Regions from separate parts of the uncultured Propionibacterium sp. genome, predicted to be linked through region 3. Evidence: riboswitches for the same ligand, from Rfam matches in the RefSeq annotation. Region 3 holds a riboswitch; each other region holds the start of a gene.
What was found. A riboswitch is a leader RNA that binds a small molecule or an ion and turns the genes downstream of it on or off. The one in region 3 is predicted to bind cobalamin.
Positions count from the first base shown of each region.

Region 1 (4,670 bases), on a different contig from region 3:
CGTCGTTGACGAACAGCCTGGTCGTCGGGCTCGGGTACTCCTTCGTCTCGCCGCAGTTGGTGAGCTGGATGCTTCCCGCCGCCGACGAGCCGGACGAGCCGGACGACGTGCTCGAGGCGCAGCCGGTGGCGACGAGCGCGAGGGCGAGCAGCCCTGCGGGCGCGGTACGGGGGATCTTCATCGATTGTCCTTTCCCCTGCTGATGAGCAGATGGGGTTGATGAGTTCGCGGATGGGGGATCTGCAGGGCCTCGACGGCGAACGCCTCGCCCATGAGCCCGGTGCCGAGCACCGCTGCGGGTTCGCCGAAGGCCCGCATGAGCCCGCCGTGGAGGACGGCCACCAGGTCGAAGTGGCGCAGCACGGTGTCGATGTCGTGGATGGCGGCGATGACCGTTGCGGGCTGGGCCGCGAGCAGGTCGAGCAGGCGCAGCTGCCAGGCGATGTCGAGGTGGTTCGTGGGCTCGTCGAGCACGAGGACGGGGCAGCGCTGGGCCAGGCCGCGGGCGATCATGGCGCGGCGCCGCTCGCCGCCGGACAGATTCGTGCAGGGCGTCTCCAGACGGTCGCCCAGACCGAGCGCGCCCAGCGATTCGCGGACTATGCGCATCTCGCCGCGCCCGTTCATCGACCACGGACTGCGGTACGGGATGCGGCCGAGGGCGACCATCTCGCCCAGGCGCAGATCGTCCGGCGGGGTCTCCTCCTGGGAGACGAACGAGATGAGACGGGCCCGCTCCCGCGGTTTCATGGCGTGCACCGGGTTGCCGTCGAGCAGGACGCGGCCGGCGGCCGGTTCGGTGATGCCGGCGATGGCGCGCAGCAGCGTCGACTTGCCGGCGCCGTTGGTGCCGACCAGCGCCAGCTTCGTGCCGCCCGGAATGGTGAGGCCGACGTCGCGGACGACCACATGGTGCTGGACCTGGGCTGCGACGGCCTCCAGGCGGATCTCGGGGGCCCGGCCGGTGCCGTGACCGCGGCTGGCGCCCCTGCTCATGCGTCACGGCTCCCGAACGCGTACCGGCGCCGGCCCATGAGGAGCAGGAAGACCGGCGCGCCGATCACGCCGGTGACGACGCCGATCGGGATCTCCTGCGGCCGGACGACGACGCGCGAGACGACGTCGACCCACAGCAGGAACAGCGAACCGGTCAGCGCCGCGATCGGCAGCATGCGCCGGTGCAGCGAGCCGACCAGCATGCGGGAGGCGTGCGGCACGATGAGGCCGACGAATCCGATGCCGCCGCTGACCGCCACCAGGCAGCCGATGAGCGCGCCCAGCCCGACGAACAGGCCGGTGCGCATCGCCCGGACCCGCACGCCGAGGGCCGCAGCCGTCTCGGGGCCGGCCGCCAGGGCGTCCAGCCAGCCGCTGACGGCCAGCATGGCGCCGCCGATGCCCACGACCGCGAGCAGCGGCAGCAGGAGCTTGGCCCAGCTGGCGCCGGCCACCGAGCCGAGCATCCAGAACATGACCGATGCCGCCGCGTGATTGTCGTCCGAGAGGAAGACCATGAACGAGGCGACCGCCGAGAAGGCCGACGACAGGACGACGCCCGACAGCACCATGCGCAGCGGCGTCAGGCCGCCCTGGGCCTGCGAGACGCCGAACACCGCCAGCGCCGCGCCCAGCGCGCCGAGCAGGGCGCCTGCCGACAGCGAGTAGACGCCGAACCGCGCCAGCACGCCGAAGACGAGCACTGCGGTGGCGCCGACCGAGGCGCCCGAGGAGATGCCCAGCAGATAGGGCTCGGCCAGCGGATTGCGCACGAGCGTCTGCATGCCGGCGCCGCCGATCGACAGGCCCGCTCCGACGAGCACTGCCAGCAGGGCGCGCGGCATGCGCAGCTGCCAGACGATCGTTGCGAACGGGGAACCGGCCGGGTCACCGGCCAGACGGCCGCGCACGACGTCCCAGACCTCGGCGAGTGGGATGCGTTCGGAGCCGAAGGCCAGCGACAGCACGATGCTCACCGCGATGGCGAGAACCAGCCCGATGACGACCGGGGTCAGGTTGATGCGTGCGCCGCGCCCGGCCCGGGTCGTGGCCCGGTGCGTGTTCTTGCTGGTCGTGGCAGGGGGTGTCCGGTGAGGGTCGGAGGACTGAGCGGGGGTCAACGGGGCGTCGGCTTTCATCTGGGGCGTCTGTGAGCGCGAAACGCCTGACGGACAGGTGAGCCGACAGGTCTTCGGACTCGGATCGTCCGAGGCCGGCCCCTTCCCGGGTCTCCCCAGTGGGTTCTTTGTGCCGGCCCCGTCACCTTCACCGCTGCGCGCCAGTCCCGGATTTTCACCGGAGTTCCCTGGCGCCCATTGCTCATGGGCGCGATCGACTCGCACGCAGCATAGTCCTGTGCGTCTTGGGCGTCGAGCTGGGTGATCGTCTCACTCGTGGTCGGGTCGGCGGGGGGATGGTTGATCCCGGAGTCTACGATCCGGTAGGTTACCAGAGAGTAAGTTTTGTTGTGGGGAAGGACTTCGATGGGTGCCGAGGATCCGACGCGGCCGGTGCAGTTGCTCACGCCGGAGGGTGTCCGTGTCGAGGACGCCCGGTTCGGCTGGCGGGGCGGCGACACCGAGCTGGTGACGATGCTGCGTCGCATGATGTTCGGGCGCCGCCTCGACATCGAGGGCGCCGCGCTGCAGCGCCACGGCGAGCTCGGGCTGTGGCCGCCGCTGCTCGGCCAGGAGGGCTACCAGGCGGGGATCGCCGCCGCGCTGGGCCCTCAGGACATGGTGTTCGCCACCTACCGGGAGCAGTCCCTGGCGCTGGCCATGGGGGTGAGCCCGGCCGACATGCTCGCGCTCTGGCGCGGCTCGGGGCTGTCGCGCTGGGACAGCGGGGCGACGCGCATGGCGCCCTACTCGATCATCATCGGTTCGCACCCGCTGCACGCGGTGGGCTATGCGATGGGCGCCGCCCTGGACCCGGACGGCCGGCCGCACGCGGCCCTCACCATCTACGGGGACGGCGCCTCCAGCCAGGGCGACGTCAACGAGGCCCTCGTCTTCGCCGCGGCCCAGGGCGCCCCGGTCGTGTTCTGCTGCGTCAACAACCAGTGGGCCATCAGCGAGCCGGTCACCCGTCAGACGCCCATCCCGCTCTACCAGCGGGCCCACGGCTTCGGCATCCCGGGGATCCGCGTCGACGGCAACGACCCGCTCGCCACCGCCGCGGTGATGGACTGGGCCCTAGCCCGGGCCCGCACCGCCTCGCCCGTGCTGGTCGAGGCGCTCACCTACCGCATGGGCGCGCACACCACCAGCGATGATCCGAGCAGGTACCGCAGCGACGAGGCCACGCGGGAGTGGGCCGGACGGGACCCGATCGAACGGCTGCAGGCCCATCTGCTCGGCAGGGGACTGATCGACCAGGCCTGGCTCGAGGCCCTGGACGCCGAGCTCGACGACTTCGGCTCGGACGTGCGCCGGACCTGCCGCGAGCTCGAGGACACCCCGATCGAGAAGGTCTTCGACGATCTGCTCGCCGAACCCGGCGACTACCTGGCCGCCGAGCGCGCCGACTGCCTCGACTGGCTGTCCACCGTCCCGGCGGAGGAGGTCGGGGCATGAGCCGGCTCACCATCGCGAAGGCTCTCAACAGGGGCCTGCACGCCGCCATGGCCGACGATCCCAGGGTGCTCGTCCTGGGGGAGGACGTCGGCACCCTCGGCGGGGTCTTCCGCATCACCGAGGGGCTCCTCGACGAGTTCGGCGCCGAACGGGTGATCGACACCCCCCTCGCGGAGTCGGGCATCGTCGGCACCGCCATCGGCCTGGCCCTGCACGGGCTGCGGCCCGTCGCCGAGATCCAGTTCGACGGCTTCGTCTTCCCCGCGTTCGACCAGATCGTCAACCAGCTCGCTCGCTACCGCTCGCGCACCCACGGGCGGCAGTCCCTGCCGGTGGTCGTGCGCATCCCCTTCGGCGGTGGCATCGGTGCGGCCGAGCACCACTCGGAGTCGCCCGAGTCCTACTTCGTGCACACGCCCGGCCTGCACGTGCTCACCTGCGCCTCGCCGCAGGACGCCCACTGGCTGTTGCGCCAGGCGATCGCCTGCCCGGACCCGGTGATCCTCTTCGAGCCGAAGGCCCGCTACTACGCCAAGGGCGAGGTCGACGAGTCCGCGCCCGACCTGCCGATGGCCTCGGCCAGGGTCGTCCGGCCCGGTCGCGACGCCACGCTGCTCACTTACGGGCCGATGGTCCGCACCTGTCTGGACGCCGCTCAGTCGGCCGCCCGCGAGGGCCGCGACCTGGAGGTCCTCGACCTGCGCGCCCTGGCCCCGCTCGACATGGCCGCCATACGGGCCAGCGCCGGACGCACCCGCCGGGTGATCGTCGTCCACGAGGCCCGCCGCACGCTCGGCCCCGGTGCGGAGATCGCCGCCCGCCTGGACGAGGAGATGTGGGGGGCCCTGGACGCCCCGGTGCTGCGCGTGGCCTCCTGGGACACCCACTACCCGCCGGCCCGGGTCGAGCGCGACTACCTGCCCGACGCCGAGCGCGTCCTGGACGCCGTCGACAAGTCCTTCGCCTACTGATCGCACCGAGGAGTCACTGTGCCCACATATTCCATGCCCGACGCGGGGGAGGGCCTCACCGAGGCCGAAGTCGTCGAATGGCACGTCGAGGTCGGCGACGAGGTCGACGTCAACGACGCGCTGCTGT
Region 1 is NZ_CAUTOU010000060.1:8,512-13,181, forward strand. Features, by position in the region: gene R2N01_RS09360 (ABC transporter substrate-binding protein) at 1-181, opposite strand, end outside; gene R2N01_RS09365 (ABC transporter ATP-binding protein) at 178-996, opposite strand; gene R2N01_RS09370 (iron ABC transporter permease) at 993-2,012, opposite strand; cobalamin riboswitch at 2,162-2,348, opposite strand; gene R2N01_RS09375 (thiamine pyrophosphate-dependent enzyme) at 2,481-3,572, shown strand; gene R2N01_RS09380 (alpha-ketoacid dehydrogenase subunit beta) at 3,569-4,543, shown strand; partial or broken gene R2N01_RS09385 (biotin/lipoyl-containing protein) at 4,562-4,670, shown strand, end outside.
Region 1: it holds a riboswitch for cobalamin, as region 3 does, so the genes downstream of both, R2N01_RS09370 (iron ABC transporter permease) here and nikB (nickel ABC transporter permease) in region 3, are expected to answer to the same signal.

Region 2 (4,670 bases), on a different contig from region 3:
AGGACCTGAGGCGCTTCAGGGCGGTCACGATGGGCCATCCGATGATCCTCGGCCACGTCACGCACCGCATCATGGGCCTGCTCGGCGGGCGCACCAGCGTCGTCATCAGCCGCGACCCGGCCTCGGTGCGCTTCCCGCCCGATCCGCCCCGCGGCTCGCGCGGCATCGCCGTGCCGAGCCTGGCCGAGGCCCTGCGCGTCGCCGCCGGGCTCGACCGCGACAGGGTCTTCGTCTGCGGCGGCGGCCAGGTCTACCGCGCCGCCATGGACTGGGTCGGCGAACTCGACATCACCCGCGTGCACGCGGACGCCGCCGGCCCGGTCACCTTCCCGGAGATCGACGCCGCCACCTGGCGCGAGGTCGAGCGCGTCGGCGGCGAGCTGTTCGACTTCGTCCGCTACGAGCGCGTCGGCGCCCCCCGCCGGATCCCCACCGCCGGGTGCGCCGGGGCCCCGGCCCCCGCCGCTTCCGGCGGGCCGGTCGGCGAAGGGGGCTGACCGTGCGCTCGTCGGCCTCCGTGCTGCACCTCGACCTCGACGCCTTCTTCGCATCGGTCGAGCAGCGCGACAAGCCCTCGCTGGTCGGCAAACCGGTCATCGTCGGGGGAGTGGGCGGGCGCGGCGTCGTCGCGACGGCCAGCTACGAGGCCCGCGCACTGGGCGTCCACTCGGCCATGGGCACCGGCCAGGCCCGGCACCTGGCCCCGCACGCCGCCTACCTGGCCACCCGCTTCGCCGCCTACCGCGAGTCGAGCCGCATCGTCATGGCCCTGCTCGGCGAGCTCAGCCCGCTCGTCGAGCCCGTCAGCATCGACGAGGCCTTCGTCGACCTGGCCGCGGGCGGGCGGGACGTCTCACCGCCCGCGCTCGCCGGGCTGGTCGACGACCTGCGCCGCGGGATCGCCGTGCGCACCGAGGGCCTGCACGCCTCGGTCGGCGTCGGCTCGAGCAAGTTCATCGCCAAACTCGCCTCCCAGGCCGCCAAGCCCGACGGCGCCCGCATCATCGCGCCCGGCCGGGAGCTCGACTTCATCGCTCCGATGAGCGTTCGGGCCATCCCCGGCATCGGCCCGGCCACCACTGAGAAGCTCAATCGCCTGGGCATCCGCACGGTCACCGAGTTGCGCGAGGCCAGCCCGCACGAGCTCGTCCGCGAACTCGGCCGGGCCGTGGGCGAGTACGTGCACGGCATCGCCTTCGCCCAGGACGAGCGCCCCGTGCTCCCGCGCGGCGAGGCCAAGTCGATCTCGGTCGAGGACACCTTCGAGGAGGACATCACCGGGGAGGGCGCCATCGCCGAGATCATCGCCAAGGACGCCCGGCTGGTCGCCGCCAGGCTCAACAGGGCGGGCCTGTTCGCCCGCACCGTCACCTTCAAGGCCCGCATGGCCGACTTCAGCACGGTCAGCCGCTCGCGCACCCTGCTGGGCGCCACGGACCATCCCGAGCGCATCGCCGCCGTCGCCCAGGGCCTGGCCGGGGCCGTCGACCCGCGGGCCGGGGTGCGGCTCGTCGGCGTGGGCGTCTCGAACTTCACCCAGGCCGCCCAGGAGGAGCTCTTCGAGGTGGACGACGGCGAGCCGGCCACGGGCACCCTGGTGCAGTACGACGAGTCCGCCCCGCCCGTCACCGTGCGCCGCGCCGACGCCGGCTACCTGCCCGGCATGGACGTCGAGCACGAGCAGTGGGGCCGCGGCTGGGTGTGGGGGGCCGGCCACGGCGTGGTCACGGTGCGCTTCGAGCGGCGCGGCGGGCCCATCGGGCCGGTCCGTTCCCTGAGGGCGGACGATCCGGCGCTGCGCCGCGCCGAGCCCCTCGCCCTGGCGTTCGCCGTGCCCGAGTCCGACGAGGACGGGCACGGCCCGGGGTGGGCCCGCGCGGTGGGGGACTTAGGCGGGGCCCCTCTCGTGTGACAGACTGAGCACTGCAGCATTGACGAGGAATCCCGGTGCCCAGCCCGGCTGGCAGTCCGGAGCGGTCCCGCCACTGTGATCCGGCCCGGCGGGCCGGTGAGCCAGATACTCGCATGCTGCCGGCAGGAACCATTGGGCGAGGCACCTGAGGAGGCCATGTGAGCGAGAACCGCGCGCGCCCCGACGGCGGACGGACCGGCGCCGGACGGCGATTCATCGGGGTGGGGGTGGGCCCCGGCGATCCCGAGCTGGTCACGCTCAAGGCGGTGCGGGTGCTCCGGGCCGCCGACGTCGTCCTCGTCCCGTTCACCGAGGCCTCCGTCGGGGGCCCCGGCCGCGCCGAGCGGATCATCGCCCAGGTCGTCCCCGACTGCACCGCCCGGATCAGGCGCGTCCCCTTCTCGATGGCCCAGCGCCGCGGCGTGGGGGCCAGGCGCGCCGAGAGCTGGCGGGCCAGCGCCGACGCCGCGGTCGAGGCCTTCGAGTCGGGAGGCCGTACCGTCGCCTTCGCCACCGTCGGCGACCCGGCCGTCTTCTCCACCTTCAGCTATCTGCGCGCCACCGTCGCCGAGCGCCTGCCGGACGTCGCCTACGAGCTCGTGCCCGGCATCACCGCCATGCAGGCCCTGGCGGCCGCCAGCACCACCCCGCTCGCGGAGGGCCGCGAGATCCTCGCCCTCGTGCCGGCCACCGTCGGGCCCGACAGGCTCGGGCAGGTGCTCGACGCCGTCGACTCGGTCGCCGTCTACAAGGGCGGCCGCAAGCTCCCCGAGGTGCTCGAGGCGCTGCGCGCCCGCGGCCGCCGGGCCGTCATCGGCACCGACGTCTCGCTCCCCGACCAGCAGCTCGCCGGCCTCGACGAGGTCGGCCCCGACGAGGAGCGCCCCTACTTCTCGGCCGTCCTGACCACGCCCGAGCGCACCATCACGGGAGGCCGCATATGAGCGGGCGCCCCGGGCCCGCGGCCCCCATCGGCCCGGAGCCCGACGTCGATGCGATGGACCACTCGCTGATCGACCCGCCGCCCCTGCCGGCCCCGGCCCGTGGCGGCTCCCGCGGCCTGGTCGCCTTCATCGGGGCCGGGCCGGGCGCCCCCGACCTGGTGAGCGTGCGCGGCGCCCGCATCATCGCCGACGCCGACATCATCGTCTGGGCCTCCAGCCTCGTCCACCCCGACGTGGTCGCCGGCCACAGGCCGGGCGCCGAGCTCATCGACTCCGCGTCGATCCCGCTGGAGGCCCTCGTCCCGCTGTACACCCGCGCCCGCGACGAGGACCTGCTCGTGGCCCGCGTGCACACCGGCGATCCGGCGATCTACGGCGCCACCGCCGAGCAGCGCGACCTGTGCCGCCGGATCGGCATCGACGTCGAGACCGTGCCCGGCATCTCGGCGTTCAGCGCCGCCGCCGCCCGCCTGGACGCCGAGGTCACCGTGCCCGAGGTCAGCCAGTCCCTGATCGTCACCCGCCTGGAGGGCGGCCGCACGCCGATGCCGGACGGCGAGACCATCGCCTCGTTCGCCGCGCACGGGGCCACCATGGCCGTCTACCTGTCGGCGGCCCGCCACCGCGCCCTGCAGGAGGCCCTGCTCGAGGGCGGCTACGCGCCCGGGACCCCCTGCATCATCGGCTACTGCGTCACCTGGCCGCAGGAGATGATGTTCCGCTGCGACCTGGCCCGCCTGTCCGAGACGATGAGGGCCCACCGGCTGTGGAAGCACACGGTCGTGCTCGTCGGCCCGGCCCTGGCCGAGGGGCCCATAGCCGGCCGCAGCCACCTGTACCATCCCGGCTTCCACCACGAGTACCGCGACGCCGACGCCCGGGCCCGGCAGGAGCTGCGCGAGCGCGGCGCCCGCGCCCTGGGCGAGGACACCGATGCGGCCGGCCGCGCCGGCACCGTCCCGGAGGAGAACGCATGATCCGCGTCCACGGACACCTCGGCGGGATCAGCGAGCAGCTGCGCGCGGACGCGGCCGCCGCCGATCTCGTGGTCGGCGGGCGCCGCCACCTCGACGCCCTGTCGGTGCCCGAGCCCAGGCGCCAGGTGCTCGGCCTCATCGCCCCGGCCGTCGAGCGCATCAAGGCCCTGCCCGACGACGCCAGCGTCGTCGTCGTCGCCTCGGGCGACCCGCTGTTCTTCGGCATCGCGCGGCGCCTGCGCCAGGCCGGCCTGGCCGTCGAGGTCGTCCCCGCGGTGACCAGCGTCCAGGCGGCCTTCGCCGCCGTCGCCGTGCCGTGGGACGACGCCCAGATCGTCAGCGCCCACTCGCGCGGCATCGAGGCGGCCGTGCGCGTGGCCCGCAACCACCCGAAGGTCGCCGTCCTGACGGCCCCCGGGCGCGGCGTCCGCGAGCTCGCCGAGGCCCTGAGGGGCTCGGGCAAGACCTACGTCGTCGCCGCCCGCATGGGCGAGCCCGACCAGCGGGTCGACGTCTGCACCGAGGAGCAGGCCCTCGGGCTGGGCGCCGACGACGTGCCCGGCCTGCACGTCGTGCTCGTGCTCGACCACCGCCCCGACGAGGCGGCCGTGCTCGGCGCGACCCCCGAGATCGCCGGCGACGCCGAGACGCCCGCCGACGACGGGGCCCGCCCAGGCTGCAGGGTGCGCCCGGACGGCTCCGACGCCGAGCCGATCATCGGCCACGTCTACACGACCGGCCGCGCCCGCGCGAACGCCGACCGCATCGACGAGACCCTGTCCGTCGCGTCCAAGCGCTACGCCGGCGGGATGGCGGCCGGACTGGCCGCGGCCTGGG
Region 2 is NZ_CAUTOU010000093.1:1,098-5,767, forward strand. Features, by position in the region: gene R2N01_RS10765 (dihydrofolate reductase) at 1-497, shown strand, start outside; gene R2N01_RS10770 (DNA polymerase IV) at 500-1,912, shown strand; cobalamin riboswitch at 1,890-2,044, shown strand; gene cobI (precorrin-2 C(20)-methyltransferase) at 2,071-2,856, shown strand; gene cobM (precorrin-4 C(11)-methyltransferase) at 2,853-3,833, shown strand; partial or broken gene cbiE (precorrin-6y C5,15-methyltransferase (decarboxylating) subunit CbiE) at 3,830-4,670, shown strand, end outside.
Region 2: it holds a riboswitch for cobalamin, as region 3 does, so the genes downstream of both, cobI (precorrin-2 C(20)-methyltransferase) here and nikB (nickel ABC transporter permease) in region 3, are expected to answer to the same signal.

Region 3 (9,583 bases):
GAGGCGATGACGTAGAGGAGCACCCCCAGGCCGGCGCAGGCGATACCGGCCCACATCGTGGTGTTCAGGCTCTGCCCGTGCACCCAGTCCGCGAAGCCCCGCGCGGCATCGGCCAGGAGGACCATCGCGCCGGTCAGCCAGGCGCCGACGAAGAAGACGGTGACGGCGATGCCGCGGAGAAGGGCACGGGCACTGCGCCGGCTCCGCCACCCGACGAAGGCGTACAGCAGACCGAGGACGGCCAACGCGGCGGAAACGACGAGGGCGAGGGTCTGGACGCTCATGGCTCAAGATTGTCACATGAGGCGGTACCGTCGGATGGCCACGGCCCGATTTCGTTCGCGTGCTCTCATGGTCTAAGATCGAGGAGTTGACCGGTGTCGGAAGACGCCATCAGCACGCAAGTGGAGGCCTGATCTCCCACCTTGCCGGGTCAGCACGGCGGGTCACTTCCAGTGCGGGACGCGACTGTGCGAGCGCTCGTGCAGGGCATAGCCTTTCGTCGGCGTCCGGTCAGAGCATGTTCAGGCCTTCGCCCGCGGGCGAAGGCCTTTTTCCTGCGCCGGTCACGACGGCCACATCATTGGAGGACATAATCAGCAACGAACTGCGCATCAACGAGCGCATCCGTGTTCCCGAGGTCCGCCTGGTCGGACCCGGCGGCGAGCAGATCGGCATCGTCCGCGTCGAGCAGGCCATGCGGCTCGCCCGTGAGCGCGACCTCGACCTCGTCGAGGTCGCGGCGACTGCGCGCCCACCCGTTTGCAAGCTCATGGACTACGGCAAGTTCAAGTATGAGAACGCCCAGAAGGCCCGTGAGTCCCGCCGCAACCAGACCAACACCGTCATCAAGGAGATGAAGCTCCGTCCCAAGATCGACGAGCACGACTACGAGACCAAGAAGGGTCACGTCGTCCGCTTCCTCCGCAGCGGTGACAAGGTGAAGATCACCATCATGTTCCGCGGTCGCGAGCAGTCGCGTCCGGAGCTCGGTTTCAACCTGCTCAAACGCCTGGCCGATGACGTCGTGGCCGATGGGGCGATCGAGCAGAACCCCAAGCAGGAGGGCCGCAATATGCACATGGTGCTGGCGCCCACCCGCAAGAAGAGCGAGGCCCGGACCGAGCAGGAGGCCGAGAAGGCCCGCAGGCAGGCCAGGCGCGCCGATGAGGCCGCTGCCGAGAAGGCCGAGGAGGCCCGTCTCCGCGAGGCCGCCAGGAGGCAGCCCAAGAAGAGGAAGCGGGGTCCCGCCGACAACATGGACCCCGACATCGACCTGTAGCCCACCGGCTGCAGGAGGACCCGAAGACCGCTCCGGCGCCGGTGGACGTCGGATGAAGTGAATGGAGCGATGGATGCCCAAGATGAAGACGCACTCCGGTGCGAAGAAGCGGTTCAAGGTGACTGGCAGCGGCAAGCTCGTGCACGCCCGCGCCGGTAAGGCGCACCTGAACGAGCACAAGCCCACCAGGCGCACCCGCCGTCTGTCGGTGGACGCCGCACTCGGCAAGAGCGACGCCAGGAAGGCCCGCAGGATGCTCGGCATCTGAGGCGGCGGCTCCTCTCCCATCCGACACCTGATCCTTTATTCTTCAACCAAGGAGTACACCATGGCACGCGTCAAGCGCGCAGTGAATGCGAAGAAGAAGCGCCGCGAGATCCTCGAGCAGGCCTCGGGCTACCGCGGTCAGCGCTCGCGCCTCTACCGCAAGGCCAAGGAGCAGATGCTGCACTCGGGCACCTACTCGTTCCGCGACCGCAAGGCCAGGAAGGGCGACTTCCGCTCGCTGTGGATCCAGCGCATCAATGCCGCGACCCGCGTCGAGGGCATGACCTACAACCGTTTCATCAACGGCCTGAAGACTGCCGGCGTCGAGGTCGATCGCAAGATCCTGGCCGATCTGGCCGTCAGCGATCCCACCGCCTTCTCCGCACTGGTGAAGGTCGCCAAGGAGAATCAGCCCACCGCCAAGGTCGCCTGACCCGGTCGCGGTGGCGAGAGCCATGAACGACGAGCCGGGCGCCGGCGTCCCCCTCATCTCGCCGAGGGCGCTGCGTTCGACTCGTCGGCTGCTGCAGCGCAGGACCCGTGCCGAGAGGGGCCTGTTCCTCGCGGAGGGCGCCCAGGCGGTGCGCGAGGCGCTGAGCCGCCCGGGCGTGGTCCGCAGGCTCATCGTCGCCGACCCCGAGCGTCACGGCGAGCTCATGAGCGCGGCCGGCGGCGCCGAGACGGTGCGAGCCCGCCCCGAGGAGTTGCGCATGCTGTGCGACACGGTCACCCCGCAGGGCATCGTGGCGGTCTGCCGGTGGCCACGAGCGCGGCTGTCCGACGTGCGTCATCCGCGTCTCGTCGTCATCTGCGCCCAGGTGCGCGACCCCGGCAATGCCGGCACGGTCGTGCGCTGCGCCGACGCCTTCGGCGCGGACGCCGTGGTGCTCACGCGCGGATCGGTCGACATCACCAACCCCAAGACCGTGCGCGCCTCGGTCGGCAGCGTCTTCCACCTGCCGGTCATCACCGGTGCCGGCCTCGGCGAGACGGTCGGATGGGCCCGTGCCAACGCCATGACGGTCCTGGCCGCCGACGGGACGGGGACCGCCCTGGACGAACTCGACGCCCGCGGCGAACTGGCTCGCCCGACCGCATGGTTGCTGGGCAACGAGGCGTGGGGCCTGCCCGCCGACCAGCTCGATGCGGCCGATCAAGTGGCCGCCGTGCCGATGTGGGGCCGGGCCGAGAGCCTCAACCTGTCGACCGCGGCGGCGATCTGCCTGTACGTCTCGGCCAGTGCGCAGCGGCGGGGGCCGCAGCGGTGAGCACGGCGGTCGACGCGCCCGCGACGGGCCGGGGCCGGGCGCCCCGGATGCGCCCGGGGCGCGGGTGATCGGCATCCGGGGTCCCGCCCCCTGACGCGCGGCGGGCGCCGGCCCGGCGGCCCCCTAGACTTGTGAGGCGCGGCCGGCTTCGCGCCGGCCCCGGGCGGAGCGAAAGAGGGGAGCCCATGTCAGGGCCAGACAGCACCAGTGAGTCGTTGAACCGGGAACGGGTCGAGCAGATGGTGGACGACGCCCTCGAGGCCATCGCCGCCGCGGCCGACTCGGCCGAGCTCAGGGCGGTGCGCCTGGCGCACGCCGCCGACAAGTCCCCGCTGGCTCTGGCCAACCGCCGTATCGGCGCCATGCCGAAGGGGCTGCGCAGGGACGCCGGCAGGCTCATCGGCTGGGCCCGAGGCCGCGTCGACCAGGCCCTGACGGTTCGCGCCGCCGAACTCGAGACGGCCGAGATGGCCGCCCGCCTCGAGGCCGAACGCGTCGATGTCACCCTTCCGGTGGCGGAGCACCCCCTCGGCGCGGAGCATCCGCTGACCGCTCTCATCAACCGCATGTGCGATGTCTTCGTGGCCATGGGCTGGGAGGTCGCCGAGGGCCCCGAGCTCGAGGCCGAGTGGCTCAACTTCGACGCCCTGAACTTCACCCCCGACCACCCGGCGCGCTTCATGAGCGACACGCTCTTCGTCGATCCGCCGGGCGATCACAAGATCATGCGCACCCAGACCTCGCCGGTTCAGGTGCGCACCCTGCTCGAACGCGACCTGCCCGTCTACGTCGTCAGCCCCGGCAAGGTCTTCCGCGCCGACGAGTACGACGCCACCCATCTGCCGGTCTTCCACCAGTTGGAGGGCCTGGCCGTCGACAGGGGCATTACGATGGGCGATCTCAAGGGCACTCTCGACCATCTGGCCAGGGCGACGTTCGGCGACATCCGTACGCGCCTGCGCCCGCACTACTTCCCGTTCACCGAGCCGAGCGCGGAAGTCGACCTGGAGTGCTTCGTCTGCCACGGCGCCTCGGTCGGCGATCCGGAGCACCCCTGTCGCACCTGTCGGTCGGAGGGCTGGATCGAGTGGGGCGGCTGCGGTGTCGTCAATCCGCGCGTGCTGACCGCCGCCGGCGTCGACACGAGCATCTACTCGGGCTTCGCCTTCGGCATGGGCGTCGACCGCACCGTCATGTTCCGCAACAACGCCCCCGATCTGCGCGACTTCGTCGAGGGCGACGTCAGATTCAGCCGGTCGCTGAGGGGGGATGCGCGATGAGAGCGCCGATGAGCTGGCTCCGCGATCTCGTGGAGCTCCCGCACGGCGTGACCACCGCCCAGGTGGCGGACGCCTTCACCCGCATGGGCCTGCAGGTGGAGCACATCGAGACCGTCGGCGGGGGCATCACCGGCCCGGTCGTCGTCGGCCGCGTCCTGGACTTCGTCGAGGAGCCGCAGCGGAACGGCAGGACCATCCGCTGGTGCCGCGTCGACGTGGGGCCGTTGAACGGATCCGAGAACAATCCCGACATCACCGACGCCCGCGGCATCGTCTGCGGCGCCCAGAACTTCGCCAGGGGCGACTACGTCGTGGTCTGCCTGCCCGGCGCCGTGCTGTCCGGCGGTTCCCGCATCGGCGCCCGCAGGACCTACGGCCACATGAGCGACGGCATGATCTGCGCCGCCGACGAGCTCGGCATCGGCGAGGACCACACCGGCATCATCGTGCTGCCGCCGGCCGAGGCCGCCAGGGCCGGCCTCGGCTCCGACGCGCTGGCGCTGCTCGGCGTCCCCGACGAGGTCCTCGACATCGACGTCACGCCCGATCTGGGCTATGCGCTGTCGATGCGCGGCCTGGCCCGCGAGGCGGCCCAGGCCTTCGACGTGCCCTACAACGACCTCTACTCGCGCCGTGTCCCCGCCAAGACCCAGGGGGCCTACCCGGTGCGCATCGAGTCGGACGACTGCCAGTTGTTCGTCGATCTGTGCGTCAGCGGCATCGACCCGCACGCGCCCACCCCGACGTGGATGCGCCACCGCCTCGAGGCCAGCGGCATGCGTTCGATCAGCCTGCCCGTCGACATCACGAACTACGTGATGCTCGAATCGGGCCAGCCCCTGCACGGTTACGACGCCGACAAGCTGCTCGGCCCGATCGTCGTGCGCAGGGCGGCCGCCGGCGAGAGGCTCACCACGCTCGACGGCGTCGAGCGCGTCCTGAGCACCGACGACCTGCTCATCGTCGACGACTCGGGACCCATCGGCCTGGCGGGCGTCATGGGCGGCCGGACCACCGAGCTGGGCGAGGGGACGACCAGTGTGGTCATCGAGGCCGCTCACTTCTCGCCCGGCACGATCGGCCGCACCTACCGCCTCCACAAGCTCGCCTCCGAGGCCTCCAGGCGTTTCGAGCGCACGGTCGATCCGGGCGTGGCCTGCGCCGCCGCCCGCATGGCGGCCCGCCTGTTCGCGGAGCTCGCCGGTGGCACCGTCGCCGCGGGCGCAACCGTGGCCGGCCAGGTGCCGGTCACGCCCTCCCTGACGATCGACGCCGGCCTGCCCGCGCGCATCCTGGGCGCCCGCATCGACTCCGACCGTGTCGTCGAGGTCTTCCAGGGCGCCGGCATCACGGTCAGGTGCAAGGGCGATGCGCTCACCCTGACCCCGCCCACCTGGCGCACCGACCTGCGCGATCCCTACGACTACGTCGAGGAGGTCGGCCGCAGGCTCGGGCTGGACGTCATCGAGTCCAGGATGCCGCGCGCCGTCGCCGGCCGGGGCCTCAGCCCGGCTCAGCGCGCCCGCCGCGCGGTCAACGCCGCAGTGGCCCGGGCCGGTTTCGTCGAGGTCATCACGCTGCCGTTCATCGGCGCCGGGGAGCTCGATCGGCTCGGTCTGCCCGACGATGCGGACCAGCGCCGCCTGGTGAAGCTGGCCAACCCGCTGGCCGACACCGCCCCGTACCTGCGTACCAGCCTGCTGCCGGGCCTGTTCGCCGCCGTCCGGCGCAACACCTCGCGCGGCCAGGACGATCTGGCCGTCTTCGAGGCCGGCTCGGTCTTCTGGGCCAACCCCGCCGCGACGGCCCCGATGCCCGAGGTGGGCCACCGCCCCAGCGAGGCCGAGATAGCCGGTATCCGCAGTGCACTGCCCGACCAGCCCCGCATGATCGCCGCGGTGCTCACCGGCCAGTGGCTGCCCGCCACGTGGCGCCATGCCGCGATCAGGGCCGACTGGACCCATGCGGTGCACTTCGCCCAGACTGCGGCCGACGTGCTCGGCCTTGAACTGGACCGCAGGGCCGCCGCGATCGCGCCCTGGCACCCCGGCCGCTGCGCCGAGCTGTCGGTACGGGGCGCCGCGGGCGGGCCGGTCGTCATCGGCGCCGCCGGTGAACTGCATCCCGAGGTCGTCAAGGTCCACGGCCTGCCCGAGCGCGCCTGCGCCGTCGAGATCAACCTCGACCTGCTCGTGGCCTGCGCGCCCGGAGGCGGTGAGATCTCCGCGCTGAGCGGTTTCCCACTGGCCAAGGAGGACGTCGCCCTCATCGTCGACGAGCGGACCCCGGCGGCCGACGTCGAGGCCGCCCTCATCGAGGGCGCCGGGGGCCTGCTCGAGTCGATCGCGCTGTTCGACGTCTTCCGGGGGCCGCAGATCGGCGAGGGCAGGAAGTCGCTCGCCTACAGCCTGCGCTTCCGCGGCGCCGATCGCACACTCACCCAGGACGAGGCCGCTGCCGCCCGCGACAGCGCCGTCAGGGCCGCCGTCGAGCGGTTCGGAGCGGTCCTGAGGGAGGCCTGACCCGGCCGCGGCGGGTCGGTGCCGGTGACTCCCCAGATGGGTTCGCTCGAAGCCGAATCAATGGTTGACGGGGAGCATCCGCCGGACGTTGCCGGCCGTCGGCTGCTAACCTTCACACGCGAGGCTAGGGCGTCGTGTGCTTTTGCGCACGACACTCCAGGTGCCCGATCCGCCCTCCGGGGCGGACCGGGAGAATAGGGAACCGCGTGCGAATCGCGGACGGGACCGCCGCTGTGAGCGTCTCGGATCCTCATCGGTGCGAGCCGGCCACTGGGCAACCGGGAAGGCGGGGATCCGCGGGGCACTGCCCTGAGACGCGAGCCAGAAGACCTGCCTGGGAGTTGTCCCGCGCCGCCACGGCACTTGGCGACCGGAGGTCCGAGCTGGGTCACAAGAATCCGGTTGTGACGATCGTTCTTCGTCATGATCGCGAGGTGGCCCCGGCTCATGGATGCTCGATGGCTGGCCCGACGGCTGGGCCAGATCCTGGTCGTGCTGGTGGGCATCAGTTTCATCACCTTCACGCTCGTCTGGCTCGCTCCCGGAGATCCGGCGCGGGCCATGTACACCAGCCAGGGCATTACGCCGACCCCCGAGATGGTCGAGCAGATGCGCGCCCGGCTCGGTCTGGACGAGCCCTTCCCGGTCCAGTACGCCACCTGGCTCGGGAACTGCCTGCACGGGAACTTCGGCACGTCGTACTCGCTGAACAAGCCCGTGACCGATCTGATGCTCGCCCGCCTGTGGCCGACCGTCGAGCTCTCGCTGGCGGCTCTGCTGCTGATGCTCGTCATCGCCATTCCGCTCGGCATGCTGGCCGCGGTGCACCAGGGCGGGGTCATCGACCATCTCGCGCGCGGCCTCAGCTTCCTGGGCGTCTCGATGCCGAACTTCTGGTTCGGTCTGCTGCTCATCTGGGTCGTCGCCCTCAAACTCGGCTGGCTGCCGGTGGTCTCGACGGGGCCGGGGCCCGATCGGCTGGTCATGCCGGCCGTCACGCTGGCCTTCGCGATGATCGGCAAGTACACCCGCCAGGTGCGCACGGCGGTCCTCGAGGAGCTGGGCCAGGACTATGTCACGGGCGCTAGGGCGAGAGGCCTGTCCAGACGCACCATCCTGTGGCGGCACGTCCTGCCGAACGCCCGATTGCCGCTGCTCACCCTGCTCGGCCTCTCGCTCGGCTCGCTGTTGGGCGGCACGGCCGTCGTCGAGGTCGTCTTCTCCTACCCCGGTCTGGGCAATATGGCGGTCTCGGCGGTCACCTCGTACGACTACCCGCTCATACAGACCTATGTTCTGTGGATCGCGCTCATCTACATGGTCGTCAATCTGCTGGTCGACGTCTCCTACGCCCGGCTCGACCCGCGAGTACGACGAGGAGCCCGGTCGTGAGCGCGCCGCACCGCCCCCGCAGGGCCGTCCGCCGCTTCATCGGTGCGCACCGGGCCTTCAGCGTCCATGCGGCGCTGGTCGTCGCGATCGTCCTGGTCGCCGTGCTCGCCGAGCAGGTCGCCCCGATGGATCCCTGCACGGCGAATCTGCCCGAGGCCTTCCAGCCGCCGAGCGCTGCCCATTGGTTCGGCACCGACAGACTCGGCCGCGACATGGCCTCGCGAGTCGTCTACGGCACCCGCCTCTCGCTCGCCGCCGCAACGGCCCTCGTCGCCATCATCTCCGTCGCCGGCTCGCTGCTGGGCGTCATCGCCGGGTACTTCGGTGGTCTTCTCGAGGCGGTCATCATGCGCGTCTCCGACATGATGATCTCCTTCCCCGGCATCGTCTTGGCGATCGCCGTGGCCGGCCTGCTGGGGGCGAGCATCCGCAATGCGATCCTCGCCCTGGCCGTCGTCAGCTGGACGAAGTACGCCCGGCTGGCGCGCAGCCTGGTGCTCAAGATCCGCCGCAGCGACTTCGTGACGGCCGCCGAGCTCACCGGCGCCCGCCCCGGTCGGCTCATCCGCCGCTACCTGCTGCCGAGCGTCCTTCCGATGCTCGTCATCACAGCCGCCACCGATATCGGCACGATGATGCTCGAACTGGCCGGCCTGTCCTTCCTCGGCTTCGGCGCCCAGCCGCCGCAGGCCGAGTGGGGCCTCATGCTCAACGAGGGCCGCGCCAATCTGCTCGACTCCCCGTGGCTCATGATCTTCCCCGGCGCGGCCATCTGCGTCACCGTCATCGCCTTCAATCTACTGGGCGATGCCCTGCGCGATGTCCTCGATCCGCGCCGCAGCGGCGGGGACGAGAACACCGCCGAGCTCGCCTCGGCCCCATCGCTCTGACGGCACCCGGACACTCTCACCACAACGCAAGGAAGTGAACACGATGCAGGGAATCAATCTCACCCGCCGCGGCCTGCTGACCGTCTCGGCGGCAGGAGCGGCGGCCGCCTCGCTCGGCCTGGCGGGATGCTCCTCGAACGGCTCGGGCCCCGGCGGCTCGAGCGCCGAGTTGAAGTTCGGCTGCACGAACTTCTCCAAGGAGTCGCTCGACCCCTCGAACCAGCCCAACGCCGCATGGGCGTGCATGCGCTACGGCGTGGGCGAGTCGCTGTTCAAGTTCGACGACAGGATGGTCGCCCAGCCGCACCTGGCCGATTCCTGCACGGTCGATGACGAGCACCTCACCTGGGCCGTCCACATCCGCGAGGGACTGAAGTTCTCCACCGGCACCGAGGTGAGTGCCACCAAGGTCGCCGAGTCCCTGCAGCACATGTACGACAAGGAGGGCGTCGAGGGCTCCTCCTCGCCGTCGGCCCTCCTGAAACCGGCATCGATCACGCCCGACGACGGTGCCCGCGCCGTCACGATCGTGACCGAGAGTCCTTACGCGGACCTGCCGGCCATCCTGGCCAACCCGCTGTTCGAGATCCTCGACATCTCCGGCAGCGAGGACCTGGACGAGAAGCCGGTCGGCACCGGCCCCTACGCCGTGAGCGAGTTCAACAGCGGCCAGAACGTCAAG
Region 3 is NZ_CAUTOU010000027.1:2,566-12,148, reverse strand. Features, by position in the region: gene R2N01_RS06275 (hypothetical protein) at 1-284, opposite strand, end outside; gene infC (translation initiation factor IF-3) at 584-1,282, shown strand; gene rpmI (50S ribosomal protein L35) at 1,356-1,550, shown strand; gene rplT (50S ribosomal protein L20) at 1,611-1,982, shown strand; gene R2N01_RS06255 (RNA methyltransferase) at 2,005-2,817, shown strand; gene pheS (phenylalanine--tRNA ligase subunit alpha) at 3,003-4,097, shown strand; gene pheT (phenylalanine--tRNA ligase subunit beta) at 4,094-6,619, shown strand; cobalamin riboswitch at 6,761-6,972, shown strand; gene nikB (nickel ABC transporter permease) at 7,067-8,011, shown strand; gene nikC (nickel transporter permease) at 8,008-8,901, shown strand; gene R2N01_RS06230 (ABC transporter substrate-binding protein) at 8,945-9,583, shown strand, end outside.